DNA from 3 places in the Sphingomonas crocodyli genome. Region 2 is predicted to be linked to each of the others. Evidence: riboswitches for the same ligand, from Rfam matches in the RefSeq annotation. Region 2 holds a riboswitch; each other region holds the start of a gene.

Region 1 (6,902 bases), on a different contig from region 2:
GCCAGCGTCCACAGGGTGACCTTCGCGTCCCGCGCCTCGCGGATGAACCAACGCCGCCAGCTATGAAAATCGACGTTGGACTGACGTTGGCCATCCACTCGCTCATCAACGCCAACGCGCCGCCGAAAGCGGGTGTATGCCTTACTCGCTGGCATAGAACGCTCACGGATGGAGTCATCGGGTGGCTTCGGCAGGTCATCGATCAGGAAGTCTGTAGGCTTCTTCGAGGCGCTCCTGCGGGTGATGATCGCGGCAAGCTGAGGATGGATGGGCACGCGCCGTGCCGCCGCCTCGGTCTTTCCCTTCCCATCGGCGTTCACATCGAACCAGCCGTTGGCACAGTCTCGCACCTTCAGGCCGCAAATCTCCTCGATCCGCATTCCAGACAGGGCACCGATCCAAGCTAGGTCCAGCGAGCGCCCATCGGTTTCAGCTACCGGCTCCGCATAGAGGAGCTTGGCCACCTCTTCCGTCGTATAGGGTCGCTTGCCGCCCTTGCCGCCCGTGTCCATGACCATCGACACGCGCTTGCGGGTTTTGCCCACGCCCTTGAACTGATTCCCCCAGGGCGACGCGCTGACGTAGCCTTTGCCATCCAAGAACGCCCAGTACCCGCTCAGGAACTTCGTGTAGGTCGCCGCTGACGGCACCGCCATGCGCTTTAGCAGGTCTTGAACGAAACGCCCCGCTACCTTCCGGTCGATCCGCTCGACAGCCGTAGGTTCGTCATTTGCTTCCGCCCAGTCTTGATAGACTCGCACGGTGCGGCGGATGCCATCGATGGTCCGGGGGGCGAGCCCGCAGCCATCAAGGTAGCTTTCCAGCATCGTGTCGATGGGCGTCACAAGCCCGCTGGCAATTTCGGAGAACTGCTGCGCAGCCTTCCATCCGCGCTCCTTCTCAAGTTCCTCAGCCCGATCGGTCATCAGCAGAGACAGCGTGTCCTGCTCTCGCGACGATGCAGCTGAGGCGATGTCTTTACGCCATCCTAGGGCTTCTTTGGTCAGCCCGCCGCCGGACCTCTCGGCCGCCGTGAATTGCCCTTTAAGCTCATGGATGACCGCGTGCTTGATCCGCTCCGCATTGGCAGGGCTATCCGTTCCGAGGGAGCGTTTGAGCCGCGTTGCACCGACTACCTCCTGCAGCGCCTTGGGCACCGGGAGAGACACGCGGATGGTCCCGTGATGCCATTCGAGGTACTGCCCCAAACGGGCCTTGCGGGATGCCATGAGGAAGCCTTCGGGTTGCTCTGCGTACCCGCCGTGTACCCGTGTCGTGTACCCCAGCGCAAGGCCAAAATAGCCCGGTATACGGGGTTTTCTGGCTCAATTCATCGCTCGGCGCACACTCCCGGCGTGTCCGCCACGGCCTTTCCCGCCGTCGCAATCGCATCACTCGCCGAAGGGCGGGTCGTCCTCGCGCGGGCGTTCGCGCCCGTCGCCACGATCATCACGGCGATCGTCCCTGCCGCCGCCCAGGAAGCCGGGGATCAGCCCTTCGATGAAGCGTTCGAAGGGGGATTGTTCTTCCTCCTCCAAGGCTTCGAGCGCCTCGAGCGCGCGCTGTTCGGCGGCAAGGCGCATCGCCTCCTGCCGCGCGGCAATGTCGGCGCGCAGACCTTCGGGGATGTCGAGATCGGCCTCGCGCAGGCGCGCATTGCTCATGAAGCTGCGCCAGATTTCGGCCGGAAGCTGCCCGCCCGTCACGCCGCGCATCGCGCTGTTATCGTCATTGCCGACCCACACGCCCGTCACCAGCCCGCCGGCGAACCCGACATAGAGCGCGTCGCGGTGATTCTGGGTCGTGCCGGTCTTGCCGAAGGTGGGGATGCCCAATGCGGCGGCGCGGCCGGTGCCCTGGTTGGTCGCGCTCCACAGCAGATCGAGCATCTTTTCGCGCGTGCCGGGATAGAGTTGGGCGATCTGGCGCGGGGTGCGTTCGGCCAGGCCACTGGGTTCGACCGGATAGGTTCCGCCCGCAATCGCGGCATAAGCGGCGGTGAGTTCGATCAACGTCGTGCCCGACACGCCCAGCGCCATCGAAGGGCCGGAGGCGAGTTCGGAGCCGATGCCCAGCCGCTTGGCCGCATCGGCGACGTTGCTGCGCCCGACCATTTCGGCCACGCGCACCGCCGCGACATTGCTCGATTGGGCAAAGGCGCTGCGCATCGGGATCGGCGGGCCGTAGCGATTGCCGTAATTGTGCGGTTCCCAGCCGTCGATCGTCAGCCGGCTGTTATCGACCAGACTGTCGGGGCCATAGCCGCGCTCCATTGCCGCGAGATAGACGGCCAGCTTGAACGCCGATCCCGGCTGGCGCTTCGCCTGCGTCGCGCGATTGAAGGGACTCGCGCGGTAGCTGCGCCCGCCGATCAGCGCGACGACCTCGCCATTGGGGCGCATCGCGACGAGCGCGGCCTGCGTGGCATGAACGCCACCGCCCCAGCGCGAGAGGATATTGGTGAGCGCCTTGACCGCGGCCTTTTGAAGGGTGGGGTCGAGCGTGGTGCGGACGGTGACTTCGCCCTTCCCTTCCTGCGCCTGCTCCTCGATCTGCGGGGCGACCCAGTCGACGAAATAGGTGCCGGCGGGCAGTTCGTCGGTCGCGACATTGGGGCGGGCGGGCCGGATGCGGGCGAGTTCTTCGGGGGTGATCATCCCCTCCTCCGCCATCGCCGCCAGCACCAGTTTCGACCGCGCCTGCGCGCCCTCCAGATTGCCGACGGGGTTGAGGCGGCTGGGCGCCTTCACCATCCCCGCGAGCATCGCTGCCTGCGCCGCGTTCAGCTTTTCGGGATTCTTGCGAAAATAATGATGCGCGGCGGCGCGCAGGCCATAAGCGCCGTCGCCGAAATAGATGGACGACAGATAGCGCGAGAGAATCTCGTCCTTGCTGAGCCACGCGTCGAGCCAGAGCGCGAGGACGAATTCCTGCACCTTGCGGCCGATCTTGCGGTCCGAGGTGAGAAAGTCGGTCTTGGCGAGCTGCTGCGTGATCGTGGAGCCGCCCTGCACCACGCCGCCCGCACGCATGTTGCGCCAGAAAGCGCGGATCAGCCCGCGCGGATCGACGCCCATATGGCTGGCGAAGCGGCGATCCTCGATCGCGATGAAGGCGCCCTTCACCTCGACCGGCAAAGTCGCGGCGTCGACCGGTGCCTCGCGCGTGCCGCGCCGCGCGATCGGGGTTCCGTCGCTGGCGAGGTAGAGGAAGCTGGGCTTGCGCGGCGGCTGCATATCGCCCCACGGCGGCGCGACCCAACTGGCCCACAGGATCGCGAAGGCGAACAGCCCGGCAAAGGCGATGCCGGTCCACTTGCCGATCCGCCGCCACGGCAGACCGCGCAAGGCATCGCGCAGCCTTTGCTGCCACGGGGCGGGCGGCGCGACCGGTTCGTCGCCCCCTTCGGGATCGGGGGTCGGCGCGTCAGCTTTTGGCAAGCGGAACCAGGAAATCACAAATCGCCCATGATGTGCCGATCTGATAGCGGATCGGACCTTTCGCGGCGTTGAATGGCCGCATGACAGGGTCTTTGACGATGGATTGGGATTTTTCAACTCGCCGACTGGGGTTCCGGCCCGACGGGACGCCGATCGCAGGGGGAATCGCGCCCGACCGACGCTTCCGCGCGACCTTCCGCGTCGAGCCGCAGCATATCGACGAGATGGGCCATGTGAACAATGCGGTGTGGCTGCTGTGGCTGCAGGATATCGCGGCCGCCCACTGGTATGCCGCCGCGCGCGACGAGGATCGCGACCGGCTGGTCGGCATCGTGCTGAAGCATGAGATCGACTATCGCGCCAATGTGGGCGTGGGCGCCGAGATCATTGTCGAAACCTGGATCGACGGCCTGCCGCAGGGGCTGCGCTGCACCCGCATGGCGCGCTTTACCGATGCGACGGGCAAGCTGTTGGTATCGACGACATCGCAATGGGGGATGCTCGATCGCGAGACGGGGCGGCTGGCGCGGATCGGCGCCGATGTCGTCACGCCCTTCCTGCCGCTTGCGGGGGCGGGCGATCCTTCCTAAAGCCGCGTTCGATCGCGTCGGTTCCCCGCAAGGGGATTGAATGGGAATGCGGTGCGGATGCCTGGCATCCCAATCCGCGGCTGTCCCTGCAACTGTAAGCGGCGAGCGCGATGCACAGGCCGGTCCTTCCCGACCGGCAGCCACTGGACCGACAGGTCTGGGAAGGCGTGCATCGGGTGACGACCCGCGAGCCAGGAGACCTGCCGGCGTCTGGTCGCTCTTGCCCTGGCCCAGGGGATGGCCACGGCACGGCTTGTCCGGCTGAGCGACGTGCAAGCGGCGGGGGCCGCGTGGGACGTGCGTGTCGGTCGCTTCAGGCGTCCGGCCGACAGGCGCGTCGTGCCGAAAGGCCTAGCCCCCCGCCTTGTCGTCCGACGCCGGAAGGATCGACAAGATGAGTAAGATTCCAGCCACCGTCATCACCGGATTCCTGGGGGCGGGCAAGACCACCCTGATCCGCCACCTGCTGCAGAACGCCAAGGGCCGCCGCCTCGCGCTCGTCATCAACGAGTTCGGCGATGTCGGCGTCGACGGCGAACTGGTGAAGGGCTGCAATGACGAGGCATGCCCCGAGGACGATATCGTCGAACTGGCGAACGGCTGCATCTGCTGCACCGTGGCCGACGATTTCCTGCCGACGATGATGAAGCTGCTCGATCGGCCGAATCCGCCCGAACATATCATCATCGAGACGTCGGGCCTCGCCCTGCCCAAGCCGCTGGTGAAGGCGTTCCAATGGCCCGACATCCGCACGCGGGCGACCGTGGACGGCGTGGTCGCGCTGATCGATGCCGATGCGGTGGCGGCGGGGCGCTTCGCGACCGACGAGGCTGCGCTGGCGGCGGCGCGCGCGGCCGATCCGACGCTGGACCATGACAGCCCGCTGGAGGAGTTGTTCGAGGAACAGCTCGCCTGCGCCGACATGGTCGTGCTCAACAAGACCGATCTGGTTTCGGCCGATGCGCTGGCGGGTGTCGAGCAGCAGGTCGGGGCCGAGACGCGCCCCGGCGTGAAGATCGTGCGTGCCGATCATGGCGCGGTCGACATCGCCGCCCTTCTGGGCATCACCGCGGCGGCCGAGGACGATCTGGATTCGCGCAAATCGCACATCGACGATGGCGAGGAGCATGACCATGACGACTTCGACAGCTTCGTGCAGACCGGCGGCGAGGTGACCGATCTCGACGCCCTGCTCGGGACAATGGCCGACGTGATCGCCAAGCACGACGTGCTGCGCATCAAGGGGATGGTCGCGGTGGCGGGCAAGCCCAGCCGCCTGATCATCCAGGCGGTCGGCCCGCGCATCCAGCATTTCTACGATCGCGCGTGGAAGGGCGACGAGGCGCGCAAGACCAGCCTGGTCGTGATCGGCCAGAAGGGGCTGGACCGCGCCGCGATCGAGGCCGAATTGGGCGCCGCGATCGCCTGATGCATCTGCTGGCCGCCACTCCGGGGACGGTATCGAACGGCGACGAGGCGATCGACCTCGATCAGTCGCCAGGCGACATCGTGTTCCTGACGGTGGCGGACAGCGAACTCGCCTGCTTCGCGCAGGCGGTGGCGACCTTGGGCGATGGCGCGCCGCGCGTGCGCCTCGCCAACCTGCTCCAGTTGAAGCATCCCTATTCGGTCGACCTCTATGTCGAAAAGGTGATCGCGCGCGCCAAATTCGTGTGCGTCGTCCTGCTCGGCGGCAAGGCGTACTGGCCCTACGGGATCGACGAGATTGCGCGGGTGGCGCGGGAGGAGGGGATCGCCTTTGCCGCAATCGCCGACGGGCGCGAGGGCGATCCGACGCTCGATCTCGCCTGCACCGTCGCGCCCGATATGGTCGAACGGCTGCGCGATTATCTGCGGCAGGGGGGCGTCGCCAACGCCGCCAATTTCCTGCGCCACGCCGCGCAATTGATCGGTCGCGACATCGGCACGCCCGACGATCCGGTGCCGATCGCCGATGCGGGCCTCTATGTGCGCGGGGTCGATCGGCCGACGATCGCCGACGTGCGGGCGCGCTGGATGCCGGGGCGGCCGACCGCTTTGCTCTGCTTCTATCGCGCGCTGATGATCGCGGGGACGCTCGACGCGGTCGATGCGCTGGTGGCGGCGCTGGAGGGGCAAGGGCTGAACGTCGTCGCGGTCCATGTCCGCGCGCTGCGCGAGCCGTTCGCGATCGATCTGCTGCGCGGGGTGATCGGCGAAGTCGCGCCCGACGTGATCCTGAACGCTACGTCGTTCGCCGCCTCGTCTCCGGGCGAAAGCCGGATCGCGAGCGTGCTGGAGCAGGCCGACTGCCCAATCCTGCAGACCGTGTTCGCGGGCGCGATCGAGGGCGACTGGCGCGACAGCCCGCGTGGCCTGGGTCCGCGCGATCTGGCGATGAACGTCGCGCTGCCCGAGGTCGACGGGCGCCTCTTCACCCGCGCGGTGGCGTTCAAGGCGGCCGAACGCTTCGACGCGGCGACCGAATGCGGGATCGTGGTGCCCAAGGTCGCGCCCGATCGCGTCGCCTTCGTCGCCGATCTCGCGGCGCACTGGGCGCGGCTGCGGGTGACGGCGAAGGCCGATCGCAACGTCGCGCTGGTGCTGGCCAACTATCCCAATCGCGACGGGCGGATCGGCAATGGCGTGGGCCTCGACACGCCCGCCAGCGCCGCCGCGATCCTGAAGGCGCTGGGCGATGCGGGATACGATGTCGGCAACGCGCCGACCGATGGCGCGGCGCTGATGGCGATCATGCTGGCGGGCGTGACCAATGCGGCGGACTCGCGCGATCGGCCGGCCGAGGTGCGGCTGTCGCTGGCCGACTATCGCGCCGGTTTTGATGCGATGCCGGCCGAGGTGCGCGCGGCGGTGGACGAACGCTGGGGCGATG
Region 2 (6,902 bases):
TAGAGCGTGCGGACCCGCTCCGATCCGCCCAGCATGTACAAATGGGGCCAGTCGTTGACGTTCTCGATCGCGTCGTCGGGGCCGTCATTCCCGCCCCAGCGCTCGATCGCGCGGAAATAGCCGGTGTTCGGATCGAAATAGCGCGCGAAGAAGGTTTCGCAGGCGGTGGTCTGCGCATCGAGCACGGCGCGCTGGAGCAGCGCCCATTCGGGCGACGGCATCGGTTCGGAAATCTCGAGAAGGATCGGCGCCGCTTGTGCCGCGGTCGTCGCAACGCTCGTCAATCCGATGGCGACGACGCCACGCAACACATCACGACGGCTTGCGTGCATATCCGATCACACTCCCAGGGAACGCTCTGAGCGGCGTTTGTCGGATTCCTTACGTAACGCGATTGTCAATTTCCAAGCCAAAGGCGGCATTGTTCAATGCAGGTATCGCATTCAGGCTGATCGCCGCCGTCGAGTGGCGATCAGCCTGGACGATGCAGGTGTTCAGCGAACCTTTGCGCGGGAAGCCGAGCCTCGCCGCAAATAGCGCCAGCCGACCACGACGCCGCTGACCGAGATAAACAGGCCGGCGGCCGAGAGCAGCCACATCAATGCGTCGCGCAACGGGCGCAGGATCAGGAGCCACGGCAGGTCGAAGCTGTGCAGCGCGCTGAACAGCCAGCGGTAGCTGCGCGATCCCGATCCCGACCGGTTGAGCAGTTCGCCGGTCGTCGGATCGATGTGGAGCCAGCTCTTGGCCGGATCGTCGAAGGTGAAGCGCCAGACCGGCAGCGGGCGTTCGTCGCTGCGCGGATCGCCGGTGCTGAACCAGTAGAGGTCGTAGCGGTCGAGCCATTCGAACCCCGTCAGCTTCGCGCCTGGCAGCGCCGATGCCGCGAGTGTCTGGATATCCGCGCGGGCGGGCGTGAAGGCGCGCGCGGTTGCGCCGTCGAGCAGACGCTTGTGCACTGGCCCGCCATGCGCCGTGATCACTGGCCGGCCGCCGAGCCAGGTGAAGCGGACTTCGTGCGCGCCGGCCGCGGTGCGGGCGAGCATAGTCAGATCGGTGCGGGCGAATTCGGGCTTCGCGCCCGCGTAGCGATCGGCAATCGTCTTGCCGCCTTCGTCGCGCAGGCCGCCCCACGGGCTCATCGACATCCAGCCGCTGAACACCCAGGTGACGAGGAAGAGGCCACCGACGAGGCCGATGATGTGGTGCCACTTCATCCAGCCGACATAGGGGCTGACTGAGCCCGACCTGTAGCGCCGGGCAATCCGCACGCGCAGGATGCCGATCCAGATGCCGGCGATGGCGCCCAACATGCCGATGCCGGATGTCCACAGCACCGTCTGCCGCCACGGCTCCTGATAGACGCGAAGCGCCTCGAAATAGATCCAGTGCGGCACCGCGCCCAGCCAGTTCCAGAAGCGTTCGTGCGCGGTCGTGTTCTGCACGATCTCCCCGGTCTTGCGGGAGACATAGATGTCGGTTCCCGCATCGTCGGCCATGCGGATGCGCCAAAAGGGGGCGATCCGCGCATAAGCGCGGGTGACGACCCACTGATCGTGATCGACCGGGACGATCGACTTTGCGGGCGCGTGGACGAAGGCGCTGGCGATCGCCTGGGCCCGCGTGGCATCGACGCCGGTGATCTCGCGCCCCGTCGTGGCGGAGACTGCGCGGCGGCCATCCTCCAGAACGAAGCGATAGACCGGCTCGCCGCCCGTCATCTCCAGCCGCATTTCGGACGGGAAGTCCTTCGGCTGGATCGAGGCGAGGGCGTCGGCGGGGCTGGTGCGGACCTTCGTCCATTCGATCGGCGGAAGGCCCGCAACCCGCTCCGGCCCTCGGAAGGACGGGAAGGGGACGTACATCATCACCACGCCCGACACGAACCAGATCGCGAAGAGGATGCACAGGACGATGCCGGTCCAGCGGTGGCTTAGATAGAGCCACCGCCGCCCGGTGCGCAGCGCGCTTCTAGAAAGCGACATTGATCGACGCCTCTACCGCGCGCGGATCGCCCAGCACCCACTGCGACGCGCCATAGGTCGCGCGCACATAGGTTTCGTCGAAGATGTTGCGGACGCGCAGGCCGGCGCTCGCCTTTTCGGTGAACTGCCAGCGCACGCCGAAGTCGGTGAGCGTGTAGGACGGGATGACCAGCGTGTTGGCCGCATCCTGAAAGCGCTTGCCGACATAGGAGAAGCCCCCGTCGGCGACCCAACCCTTGGCGAACTCCCAGCTGACGAAGGCATTGGCGGTTTTCGCGGCGATGTTGCTCGGGCGGTTGCCCGCGCGCTGGAAGCGGACGCCGCCGACCGATTCCGAGAAATCGTCGTAGCGCGCCTTCAGCACCGATCCGTTGAGCGTGATGCCGATGCGATCGACCGGCTTCAGGAACAGCGACGCTTCCAGCCCCTTCGACGATTGCTGGCCCACCTGGACCTGGATCATCGGGATCAGCGGGTCGGACGTCAGCAGCCGGCGCTTGACGATGTCATAGGCCGCGAAGGTCCATTCGCCGCGCCCGCCCCAGAAGACGTGCTTGATACCGGCTTCCCACTGGCGGCCGGTCGACAGATCGAACGCGCTCTGGGCAAGGCTGGTCGAAACGAGCGCGCTGACCGGATCGGCGGCCGTCGCGTACTGCGCGTAGATCGATAGGGTCGGGATCGGATTATAGACCCCGCCCAGCCGCCAGGTGACGGCGTCGGGCGTTGCGGTGAAATTGTTCGCCGCGTTCACATAATCGTTCTTGCGGATGCGCGGGCGATCGTAACGCAGCCCGCCGACGAACGAGACCTGATCGCTCAGCACCAGCCGATCCTCGGCGAAGACCGAATATTGGTGGATCGTGTTCTTGTAGCGCGGCTTGGTCGCCGCAGCGCCGGTCTGGTCGATGAACAGGCCGGTGTCGGTGGCGAACAGATCGACCAGCCGGGTCGCGTTATTCCCAGAATTGCTGATGTTCTTATAGGTGATCCGGTTCACGTCGAAGCCCACGACCATGTGGTTTTCAAGGCCCAGGATCGTGCCGCTGACATTGGCGGTGGTGCGGTTCCCGGTCTGCCGCTGGACGTGGTAGAGTTCGAGGAAGCTCGACTGCCGGATCTTGGCCGGCGCGGTCGCGGTGGCGGCGACGTAGGTCTCATTCTCGCTATTGTGCCAATATTTGTTGGCCCACAGATGGTAGAAGGTGCTGCGGATGCTGAAGCTGTCCGACGGCGACCATTCGATCTTCCCCTGGCTCCAATTGTCGCGGAAGCGCAGGCGGGCGTCGGTGACGTTGTAATTGTTCTTGCGCAGCGACTTGTCGAGCTTGCCGCCGACAAGCGGAACGCCGAACCAGGTGCGCGGCAATTGCCGGCTGAAATCGTGCGAGAGCGTGATGCTCAGATCCTCGGCAGGCTTGAGCTTGATCGCGCCCGACAGCGATGTCGCGCTGGAATCGCCGCGCTTCATCCAGCCATCGGACTCGCGATAGGCGCCGTCGATGCGGAAGCCGATCATGTCGTTGATCGGCCCGCCCGCGCCGGCGGCGATATTGTAGCTTTCGAACGATCCGACGATCGCGCGGCCGCTGGCCTCCAGCGTGTCGCCCGGCTGCTTGCGCACGACGTTCACCGCGCCGCCGATCGCACCTTCGCCATAGAGGACGGAGGCGGGGCCGCGCAGGATCTCGACCCTCTCGGCCATCCACGGATCGGCCGGGAAGGTGAGCGTGTTGTTGTACATGCGCATGCCGTCATAGAGCTGCATCACCGAATTCTGGCCGACGAAGCCACGCGCGGCGAGCGAGAAGCCGAACACGCCCGATGCGTTGACGATGCCGGTCGCACGCGCGGCGGCGTCCTGGATCGTCAGGTCGCCGCGCAGGCGGATCGCATCGCCATCGAGTGTCTCGACACTGGCGGGCGTCTGCAGCGCGGTGATGCCGAGGCGGCTGGCGCCCTCGGTCTTCTGGTTGAGCCGCAGCGAATCCACCGCGGTCACGATGATCGTGCTGCTATCCTCGGCTTCGGTGGCGGCCGCATCTTCGGCATGCGCGGGCAAGGCGGTGAGCGCGGTGGCGGCGAACAACAGGGCGCGGATGTGCGCGGGCTTGGTGGAATAGGTCATCAATCGGTCCCCCGGCGTCAAAGCGACAAGGCGGAGGACTGCCGTTCTCGAACGGTCGGCAACGCGCGGCGGGCGGACGCCAAGGGCGACCGACGCACGTCTCCGATGCGGCCCCCGCCGCTCGTTCGTCGCTCAGACGGAAGAACCGTGCCGCGGCCATCCCCTGGGCCAGGGCAAGAGCGACCAGACGCCGGCAGGTCTCCTGGCTCGCGGGTCATCGCTCGATGCACGCCTTCCCAGACCGGATGGTCCAGTGGCTGGCGGACGGAAGGCCCGTCCGCGCATGTGCATCGCGCTCACCGCTTACAGTTGCAGGGACAGCCTCGGATTCGGGCGGCCTTGGCCGTCCTCACCGCGTTCCCATTTTAATCCCCTCTCGGGGAACCGGCGCGATCAATGTTCTTGGGGTTGAGTGTTCGCCCCCTCGAACAGCGCGGCCAATAAGCAGAAAATGCGCTCTTCGCAAGCGCAGCAAATAGACGCCCCGATCAGAGCGGACGGATCGCCTGTAATCGCCACAGCCGATTGTAGGACAGATCGATCCGCGTCAGTGGTGCGCAATCGATACGCATTGCGGCTTCGGCGGAGATGCCGATCGCGGCGACTATTACCGCGCGCATGACCATCGGATGGGTGATCGCGAGTGTCGCATCCGGCTTAGCGGCGACATCGTCCAGCCACGGCGTCATGCGCGCGACGAGATCATCGAATCGTTCGCCGCCCGGTGCGGCGCGGGTCGGGTCGGCCATCCACGCGGTCAGCCCGCCGGGGTCGCTCGCATGGACCGCCGCGAAGCTGCGCCCGCTCCAGTCGCCATGCTCGATGTCGCGCAGCGTCGCATCTTCGGCACCGGACAGTCCGGCCAACTCCATCGTCTGGCGCGCCGCGCGGGCCGGGCTGCACAGGATGGCGGCCGCCTTGGGAAGGTCAAGCGCCGCGATCTTGCGTTCGCCGCCCTCATCCAGCGGCTCGTCGGGCGACGGAAAGCCGCCTTCGCGCATCGAGCGGGTGGCGGCGTGGCACAATAATGTCAGTCGCACGTCCACCCGGCCTTTCAGGATCGTTGACGCTTCGCCCCGTTCCGGCCAAAGCGGGCAGAACAGGTTCGAAGAAGAAGCCGGTGCAAATCCGGCGCGGTCGCGCCACTGTTATCGTCAGCCTTCGCAAGCTGTCGAGAGCCAGACCTTCGAGAACCATCTTGTTCGCGGGACGCGCAATCCCGAAGGAGACCGACGATGGCCGCTGCTGCTGTGTTCGCTGATGACGTTTTCATTCCGCTGTCGGACAGCGGCGCGATCCCGCTGCGCGATATCGTGCCCTGGGCGATCTTCGGTCTGCTCCTCGCGATGATCGCGCTCTATTTCGTCAGCACCGAACAGGGCGCCTACGCCTTCTTCGACGGCATGTACGTGCACGAATTCGTCCACGACGGGCGCCACCTTCTCGGCTTCCCCTGCCACTAAGGCAGGCTATCCGATGACTCGGGATCTTTTGATCCGCGGCATGATCGCGGGGATCGTCGCTGCGTTCATCGTGACGTTGTTCGCGCGCCTGGTCGCAGAACCGCAGGTCGATCTGGCGATCGCGTTCGAAGCCTCGCACGATCAGGCCGCGCACAGCCATGCCGGCCATGCGATGGCGATGCCCGCCGACCCCGAACCCGAGCTGGTGAGCCGCGATACCCAGAAGGGCATCGGCCTGCTGACCGCGACTGCGCTCTATGGCGCGGCGGTGGGCGGCATTTTCTCGCTCGTCTTCGCGGTGATCTATGGGCGCATCAGCACGCTCGGGCCGCGATCCTTGTCGCTGCTGATGGCGATCGGCGCGTTCATCGCGATCGCGCTGGTGCCGGCGATCAAATATCCCGCGACGCCCCCAGCGGTGGGGCAGCATGAGACGGTGGTGTTCCGCACGCTGACCTATTTCGCGATGATCGCGCTCTCGGTCGTCGCGATGGTGGTCGCGATCAAGGTCGGCCGCGCCTTCGCGAACAAGGCCGGCGCCTTCAACGCGATGCTGATCGCGGCCGGCGCTTATGTGGCGATCATCATCGCGGTGCAGTTCGCCCTGCCGGCGATCAATGAAGTGCCCGCCGACTTCCCCGCCGTCGTCCTGTGGCGCTTCCGCATCGCCTCGCTTGGTGTCCAGGCGACCTTGTGGGTGGTGATCGGGATCGGCTTCGGTGCGATGGCCGATCGCGTGCTGCGGAGGCAGGCGGAGCGCCGCTGAACCGGCGTCCCGAAAGCGGGCTTTCTGTCGTTCAGGAGAACTGACGCGCGGCATCGCGCGGCGCGAGCGTGCGCCTGCAGCATGCTGCAATCGCAGATTGACACATTTCTCATGTAGAATAATTGTTTCCTAAAGGGGAGTGATGTGATGCGCCGCAATATTCAGACATCGTTGTTGGCTTCCGTGGCGCTGGTCGGGGTGGGCGCTGCTCATGCCCAGCCCGCCAATCTGCCGCCCCCCGGCGGCGCGATATCCTTTCCGATCGAGGTGCATCAGGGAACGTCGATGTCGGTATCGACTTCGCCTGATGGAAAGTGGCTGGCGATCGATCTGCAAGGCAGCTTGTGGATCGTGCCGGCCAAGGGCGGCAGGGCCAAGCGGATCACCGATTATTTCAATGATGCGCGTCAGCCGGTCTGGTCTCCGGACGGCAAGTCGATCGCCTTCTTCGCCTATCGCGACGGCACCTATGATCTCTTCACGATCAAGCCCGATGGTTCGGACATGCGCCACCTTACCGAAGGCGTGGCCGACGATCGCGAGCCGATGTGGTCGCCCGA
Region 3 (6,902 bases), on a different contig from region 2:
ATCAGGACAGGGATCGGTCGGCGCGTCCTTCCGCGGGCATCCGGGTTGGACATGTCGTGTGTTCAGGGCCGGCTTTCATGGGGTCCGGGGGCGGAGCAAGCCCCGCGTGCGGAATCGAAAGCCGGTTGTCAGGCGGCTTTCCCGATATCGGTGGCGTCCGATGGTCGGATCGGGGCTACCCGGGATACGCCCGAAGGCGCAGTGGATCGGCCCTGTCTTTTCTTCGCACCATAGCCGCCGCGATCGGCGGACAGTCCCAAGCCGGCCGGATGTTGCGAAGCTTCGGCTGAACCGGATGACTTCGCGCCGACCGTTCGGCCCGGTGCGGAGCAAGCGCTAAGCTCCGGGCCGGTCCTGCATCCCGTTCGCTTGTACCGAGCGACAGGATGGGTGACGATTTAACCCAATTGGTTCTCGTTGTCAAGAGAATGTTCCGTAAATGTTCTGATGGCGCGAACTGCGCGATTTGAAGCTGGTCGTCGACCTCCCCTCCGTCGCCTCCCCCTAGATGGGGTCGACCGCCTCTCTATCCGCGCCTATGCACCGCTCCATGAAGACGATCCTCCTCGCGCTGGCCGCAACCGCCGCCGCGCCCGCCCTCGCCCAGAACACCGATCCCGCCCGCATCGAACAGACGGTGCGCACATTGGCGTCCGACATTTTCGAAGGGCGCGCGCCGGGGACGGCGGGCGAGGAGCGGACGATCGGCTATCTGATCGCGCGTTTTCAGGATCTGGGGCTGGAGCCGGCGGGGCCGGACGGGCAGTGGACCCAGACGGTGCCGTTGCTCCACACGAAGCTGGGCGCGGGCGCGATGCGCTTCGACAGCCCCAAGGGCGTGGTTCCGGCCGAGCAGCTGAAGGACGTCTATGTCTCGACCATCCGGCCGGATGACGCCGCGAAGATTGCCGGTGCGCCGGTCGTGTTCATCGGCCACGGCGTCAAGGCGCCCGAGCGCAAGTGGGACGATTTCAAGGGCGCGGACCTGAAGGGCAAGGTTGTGATCTTCCTGGTCAACGACCCCGATTTCGCCGCGCAGCCGGGCGAGCCGGTGGCGGGCAAGTTCGGCGGGCGGACGATGACCTATTATGGCCGCTGGACCTACAAGTTCGAGGAAGCGGCACGGCAGGGCGCGGTCGGCGCGCTGATCGTCCATGAGAGCGCGGGGGCGGGCTATGGCTGGAACGTCGTGGTCAGCAGCGGGGGCGAGAATTACGACATCGTCCGCGCACCCGACAAATTGAGCAGCCTTGCGCTGCAGGGGTGGATTGCGGGCGATGCGGCGACGAAACTGTTCGCGTCGGCGGGGCTCGATCTGGCCAAGCTGCAGGTCGCGGCGCGCAAGGCGAACTTCAAGCCGGTGCCGCTGCCGGGCGTGACCTTCACCGCCGACGTGCCCGTGACGCACGAGCAGGTCGACAGCCGCAACGTGCTGGCGAAGATTCCGGGCACGACGAAGGCCGACGAGGTCGTGATGATCGGCGCGCACTGGGATGCCTATGGGCGCGGCAAGCCCGACGCGCAGGGCCGGGTATTCCGCAGCGGCGCGAATGACGACGCGCTGGGCATCGCCGGCATGTTCGAAATTGCGCGCGCGATGAAGGCAGGGCCGGCGCCCAAGCGCAGCGTCGTCTTCGCGGCGTGGACGGCCGAGGAGCGCGGTCTGCTGGGGTCCGAATATTATGCGGCGAACCCGACGGTGCCGGCGGCGAAGACCGTCGCGAACCTCGCGATCGACATCCTGCAGACCGCTGGTCCTGCGAACGACGTGGTGCTGGTCGGCAAGGGGCAGAACAGCCTGGAGGACGATATGGCGCGGGTCGCCGCGACGCAGGGCCGCACGGTGACGCCCGAAAGCCTGCCCGAGCGCGGGCTGTTCTACCGCGCCGACCATTTCAGCTTCGCCAAGCGCGGGGTGCCGACCCTGCTGCTGATGGGCATTGCGGGCGCATCCGACCTGAAGACCGGCGGCGTCGCAGGCGGGCAGGCGTGGATCGATGCCTATACCGGCCAATGCTATCATCAGGCGTGCGATGCGTGGTCGCCCGAATGGAATCTGGCCGGCGCGGTGCAGGACATCGATCTGGTCGGCACGATCGGCGCCGAGCTGGCCAATTCGGATACGTGGCCGACGTGGAAGGCGGGATCCGAGTTCAAGGCCATCCGCGACAAGAGCCTGAGCGCGACGGCCAAGTGAGGATGCGGGGGGCGATCATCGCGGCGTTGGCGATCGCGGCGCTGGCATCGCCGCTGCATGCGGCGACGCCCCCGAAGCGGATCGTCTCGCTCAACCTGTGCGCCGACCAGCTGATCCTGACGCTGGCCGATCGATCGCAGATTGCCGGCCTGACGCGCAACGCCGCCAAGACCAATATGTCGGCCGAGGCGGCGCGGACCAAGGGGCTGCGCATCCTGGGCACGTCGGCCGAGCAGATATTGGAGATCGACCCCGATCTGGTCGTCGGCATCCCCGCGCGGCGCAACGCGATCCTGCAGGCGCTAAAGATGCGCAAATATCCGGCGGTCGACCTGAAAAGCGCCGACACGCTGGAGGATATCTACGCATCGATCCGCACCGTATCCGATGCGGTGGGCCACGCCGATCGCGGCGAGGCGATGATCGCGCGGATGGAGGCCGATCTTGCGCGGATGCCGAAGCTGGGGCGCGGGCGCGTCGCGGTCTATTATCAGCGGCGCGGCTATGTGACCGGCACAGGCACTTTGGTCGACGATCTGATGCAGCGCGTGGGGCTGGTCAATCTGGCGCAGAAGCTCGGCAAATCGACGCTGAGCCAGATGAGCCTGGAGGAGATGGTGGCGGCGCGGCCCGACTTCCTGATCGTCGAAAGCGCGACCGACAAGGTGACCGATCAGGGGACCGAGATGCTCCACCACCCGGCGCTCGATTCGATACCCCGGCTGCACATTCCCGAGGCGTGGACCGTGTGCGGCGGTCCGGCCTATACCAAGGCGGTGCACACGCTGACCGAGCAGTTGAAGCGTTACCGCTGAAATGCTCCCCATCCCCCCCCACCGGATTGACGCACCGCGCCCAAAGGCGTAGCAGCCGCGCCGCGACAGGTTCCCCGGCGACGGGGATGAAAAGGGAATGGGGTTCAAGACCCCGGCTGCCCCTGCAACTGTGAGCGGCGAGCCATCGCGCCATCAAGCCATTGGGGTTCCGGCCCTGAGAAGGCGGCGCGAAACAAGGCGATGACCCGCAAGCCAGGAGACCTGCCCGTCGCGGTCGTCTTTCGTGCGGACAGGGTGTGCCGGGCGGACGGGGGTTAACCCGAGTGACGACAGATCCGGGCCGTGTTCGCACGGGGGATAGGTCGTGCTTGCGCGCCCAACCCTCCGACGAACGCGATCCCTTTGTCTTGGGGCTAGACGTTCGATGTTGAAATATTCGTTTCTGATCTCCCTCCTGCTCTCCACCACGGCCTATGCCGAGGAGCAGGAAGCACCGCAGCCGGACGCGGCAGCGGAGGCCGATGCCTCTACGATCCTTGTGACCGCGACGCGCATCGCGACGCCCGCCGAGAAGGTGCCGGTTTCGGTCACCGTGCTCGACAAGGCGGCGATCGACCGCAGCCAGGATATGGGCGTGACCGAACTGCTGCAGCGCACGCCGGGCGTCAGCGTGTCGCGCAACGGCGGCTATGGCACCGCGACCTCGCTGCGCATTCGCGGCGCCGAAGCCGACCAGACCGTGGTGGTGATCGACGGCGTGAAGCTGAACGATCCTTCGTCGGCGGGCGGCGGCTACAACTTCGCCAACCTGCTGGTGGGCGATGCTTCGCGGATCGAGGTGCTGCGCGGGCCGCAATCGATCCTATGGGGCAGCCAGGCGATCGGCGGCGTCGTGAACGTCGTCACCGCGATGCCGCAGAAGGCGATCGAAGGCAGCTTCGATGTCGAGGCCGGATCGCGCGAGACGGCCAGCGCGCGCGCCGCCGTGGGCGGCAAGCAGGGCGCGCTGAGCTGGCGTCTGGGCGGGCAGGTTTTCACCACCGACGGCATTTCCGCGATCGCCCCGTCCTTCGGCGGGCGCGAAAAGGACGGCTATCGCAACCGCAACCTGAGCGGTCGCGTCGAAGTGGCGATCACCGAGAACGTCACCGCCGATTTCCGCAGCTATTATTCGAAGGGCCGCACCGAGATCGATTCGACCAGCGCCGACAACCCGGCCTATGCGCTCAATCGCGAGTTCGTGGGCTATGCCGGCCTGAAGATCGACCTGCTCGACAAGCGGCTGCGCAATCGCATCGCTTATGGCTATACCGACACCGATCGCGACAATTTCGATCCGCGCAACCAGCGGACCAAGACGTTCGACAGCGCCGGCAAGAACGAGCGTTTCGAATATCAGGGCAGCTTCGCGATCGCCGACGGATGGACCGCTTTGTTCGGCGCGGAAAATGAGCGTTCGCGCTTCCGCAGCGTATCCCCGCCCGCCTCGCTCGCCACGCCGATCCCGGCGGCCGCGCGCGGCAAGGCCGAGATCACCAGCTTCTACGGCCAGCTGCTGGCCGAGCCGATTGCGGGGCTGAGCCTGAACGTCGGTCTGCGCAACGACGATCATAGCCGCGCGGGCAACAAGACGCTGTTTTCGGCGGGTGGCGCCTGGTCGTTGCCGACCGGCACGATCATCCGCGCGGCCTATGGCGAAGGCTTCAAGGCGCCGACTTTGTACCAGCTGTTTTCGGAGTTCGGGAATCAGGCGCTCGCCCCCGAAGAGGCCGATGGCTGGGAAGCGGGCGTCGAGCAGAAGCTGATGGACGGCAAGCTGAGCTTCGGCGCGACCTATTTCGAGCGGACCACGACCAACCAGATCGTGTTCAACAGCTGCACCGCGACATCGACCCTGCCGATCTGCTTCCAGCCGGGCAGCACCACGATCCGCCGTTCGGGTTACTATCTGAACGTCGCGCGCGCCGAGGCGCACGGGATCGAAGCGCAGGCTTCGCTGCAGCCGATCGAAGGGCTGATCATCGACGGCAATTACAGCTGGACGGTGGCCGAGGATCGTTCGAAGGGCACGACCACCTTCGGCAAGTGGCTGCCGCGTCGCCCGCGCAATCAGGCGAACGGATCGATCAGCTATCGCTGGCCGATGGGCCTGACGACGGGCGGTGCGATCCGCTGGTCGGGCCACAGCTTCGACAACGCGTCGAACGCCCAGCGGCTCGACGGCTATACGCTGGTCGATCTGCGCGCCGAGCTGGAGCTGTCCGAACAGTTCCGCCTGTTCGCCCGCGTCGAGAATCTGTTCGACAAGGATTATATGACCGCGTTCCGGTACGGCACGCTGGGTCGCAGCATCTATGCGGGCTTCCGGGGCCGCTTCTGATGCCCGCGCCCGCCGTCGATCATCCGATCGAGAAGCGGGTCACGAAAGTGGACGGCCGGACCGAGGAGGTCTGGCCGCTTCCGCTCGATCGCGACTGGCTGTTCGCGCTGTTTTCCGAACTGTTCGACGATCATTGGGACAAGCTGACCTGGGGTCCGCTGATCCCCGGCGCGGCGTACGAACTCAAATGCCCCGGCAAGCCCGAGAAGATCACGCTGTCGAAGCTGGGCTATTTCACCTGCCACTGGGGCGCGAAGGGGCATTTCCACCTGTGCCTGGGCGCGGGGCCGGCAATGGCGCCCGAGGATGCGATCAAACGCAGCCCCGCGCGGGTCGAGCTGGTCCGCCGGCTCGATGTCGACGAGATGCCGATTTCGTGGAGCATCCGCATGTTCAACGGCGCGGGCGATCCGCAGATCTCGATCTATCTGCCCAACCCTTTCCTGCGCCCCGAAGACCGGATCGCCGACGAGCCCGACTGGGATCGCCTGACGCTCTGGAACGACCTGTTCCCCCGCCTGACCGGCCAGCCGACCGACGGCCGCGACCGGATGGGCAAGGGCTATGCAAAGACCACGACCAACTGAAAGGACCGATGAATGACGACGACCCTGTCCAAATCCGGCGCCTCGATGCTCTGGATCCTGTTGCTGACAGCCGCGAGCACGGTGACGACGCTCGCGCTCGCCTGCGCCACCCCCTTCCCTTCGCTGGCAGCACTCGCCGCCGTCCACATGCGCCGCCGCGACGGGATCGCGACGATGCTGTTCGCCTGGGCCGCGAGCCAGGCGGTGGGCTTCGGCCTGCTCCACTATCCGCACGAGGCGACGACCTTCGCGTGGGGCGGCGCACTGGGCGTCGGCTCGGTCGCGTCTTTGCTGGCGGCGCGGACGCTGCTGCCGCGTTTTGCCGAGGCACCGGTGTGGGCGCGGCTAGCCATCGCCTATGTCGCGGGCTTCCTGGGCTTCAAGCTGGCGATGCTGGCGGCGGCGCTGGTGCTGGGCGGGGTTCACACCGCGGTCGATCCGATGATCATGGCCAACCAGTTCGTGCGGAACGCGGCTATCCTTGCCGGGCTTTATGCGCTTTATCGCGGGCTGCTGGCGCTGGGCGTGCCGGCGGCTCCGGTCGAGGCGACCGCGTAAACGGGAGGGCGGGCGATGCTCCGGCCAGTGAAGAACGGCCCGGCGGTGGTGGCATGCAACACATGCCGCCATTCGCCCACGTCGCGCGAGGATAATGAAGGCGTGCGCGGCGGCGCGCGCCTTGCCGCCGCGCTCCATGCGGTGAAGGCCGGCGACGATCGTTATGCGGGCGTCGAGGTGCAGGAAATGCCCTGCCTGTTCGCGTGCAGCGAGTTTTGCACCGTCCATCTGCGCGCGCCGGGCAAGGTGAGTTACGTGCTGGGCCGCTTCACCCCCGATGAGGAGGCGGCGCGCGCGATCCTCGATTACGCCGTCCATTATGCCGACAGCGAACATGGCCGCGTACCCTTTTCGCAATGGCCGGCGGGGGTGAAGGGCCATTTCATCACCCGTTCCCCGCCCGA

What was found. Region 2 has a riboswitch for cobalamin ahead of EOD43_RS04525 (TonB-dependent receptor). Riboswitches for the same ligand answer to the same signal wherever they lie in the genome.
Region 1: another riboswitch for cobalamin. It lies ahead of cobW (cobalamin biosynthesis protein CobW); the one in region 2 lies ahead of EOD43_RS04525 (TonB-dependent receptor).
Region 3: another riboswitch for cobalamin. It lies ahead of EOD43_RS15910 (TonB-dependent receptor plug domain-containing protein); the one in region 2 lies ahead of EOD43_RS04525 (TonB-dependent receptor).

The regions. Positions count from the first base shown of each region.
Region 1 is NZ_SACN01000002.1:582,162-589,063, reverse strand. Features, by position in the region: gene EOD43_RS17420 (DUF6538 domain-containing protein) at 1-1,229, opposite strand, end outside; gene EOD43_RS17415 (transglycosylase domain-containing protein) at 1,392-3,440, opposite strand; gene EOD43_RS17410 (acyl-CoA thioesterase) at 3,521-4,030, shown strand; cobalamin riboswitch at 4,037-4,252, shown strand; gene cobW (cobalamin biosynthesis protein CobW) at 4,425-5,459, shown strand; gene cobN (cobaltochelatase subunit CobN) at 5,459-6,902, shown strand, end outside.
Region 2 is NZ_SACN01000001.1:968,439-975,340, forward strand. Features, by position in the region: gene EOD43_RS04515 (DUF8034 domain-containing protein) at 1-332, opposite strand, end outside; gene EOD43_RS04520 (PepSY domain-containing protein) at 495-1,985, opposite strand; gene EOD43_RS04525 (TonB-dependent receptor) at 1,972-4,113, opposite strand; cobalamin riboswitch at 4,289-4,517, opposite strand; gene EOD43_RS04530 (histidine phosphatase family protein) at 4,602-5,153, opposite strand; gene EOD43_RS04535 (CbtB domain-containing protein) at 5,349-5,576, shown strand; gene EOD43_RS04540 (CbtA family protein) at 5,590-6,342, shown strand; gene EOD43_RS04545 (amidohydrolase family protein) at 6,490-6,902, shown strand, end outside.
Region 3 is NZ_SACN01000002.1:272,862-279,763, reverse strand. Features, by position in the region: gene EOD43_RS15920 (M28 family metallopeptidase) at 551-2,197, shown strand; gene EOD43_RS15915 (ABC transporter substrate-binding protein) at 2,200-3,012, shown strand; cobalamin riboswitch at 3,063-3,256, shown strand; gene EOD43_RS15910 (TonB-dependent receptor plug domain-containing protein) at 3,398-5,353, shown strand; gene EOD43_RS15905 (DUF7676 family protein) at 5,353-5,940, shown strand; gene EOD43_RS15900 (hypothetical protein) at 5,953-6,498, shown strand; gene EOD43_RS15895 (DUF1636 domain-containing protein) at 6,514-6,902, shown strand, end outside.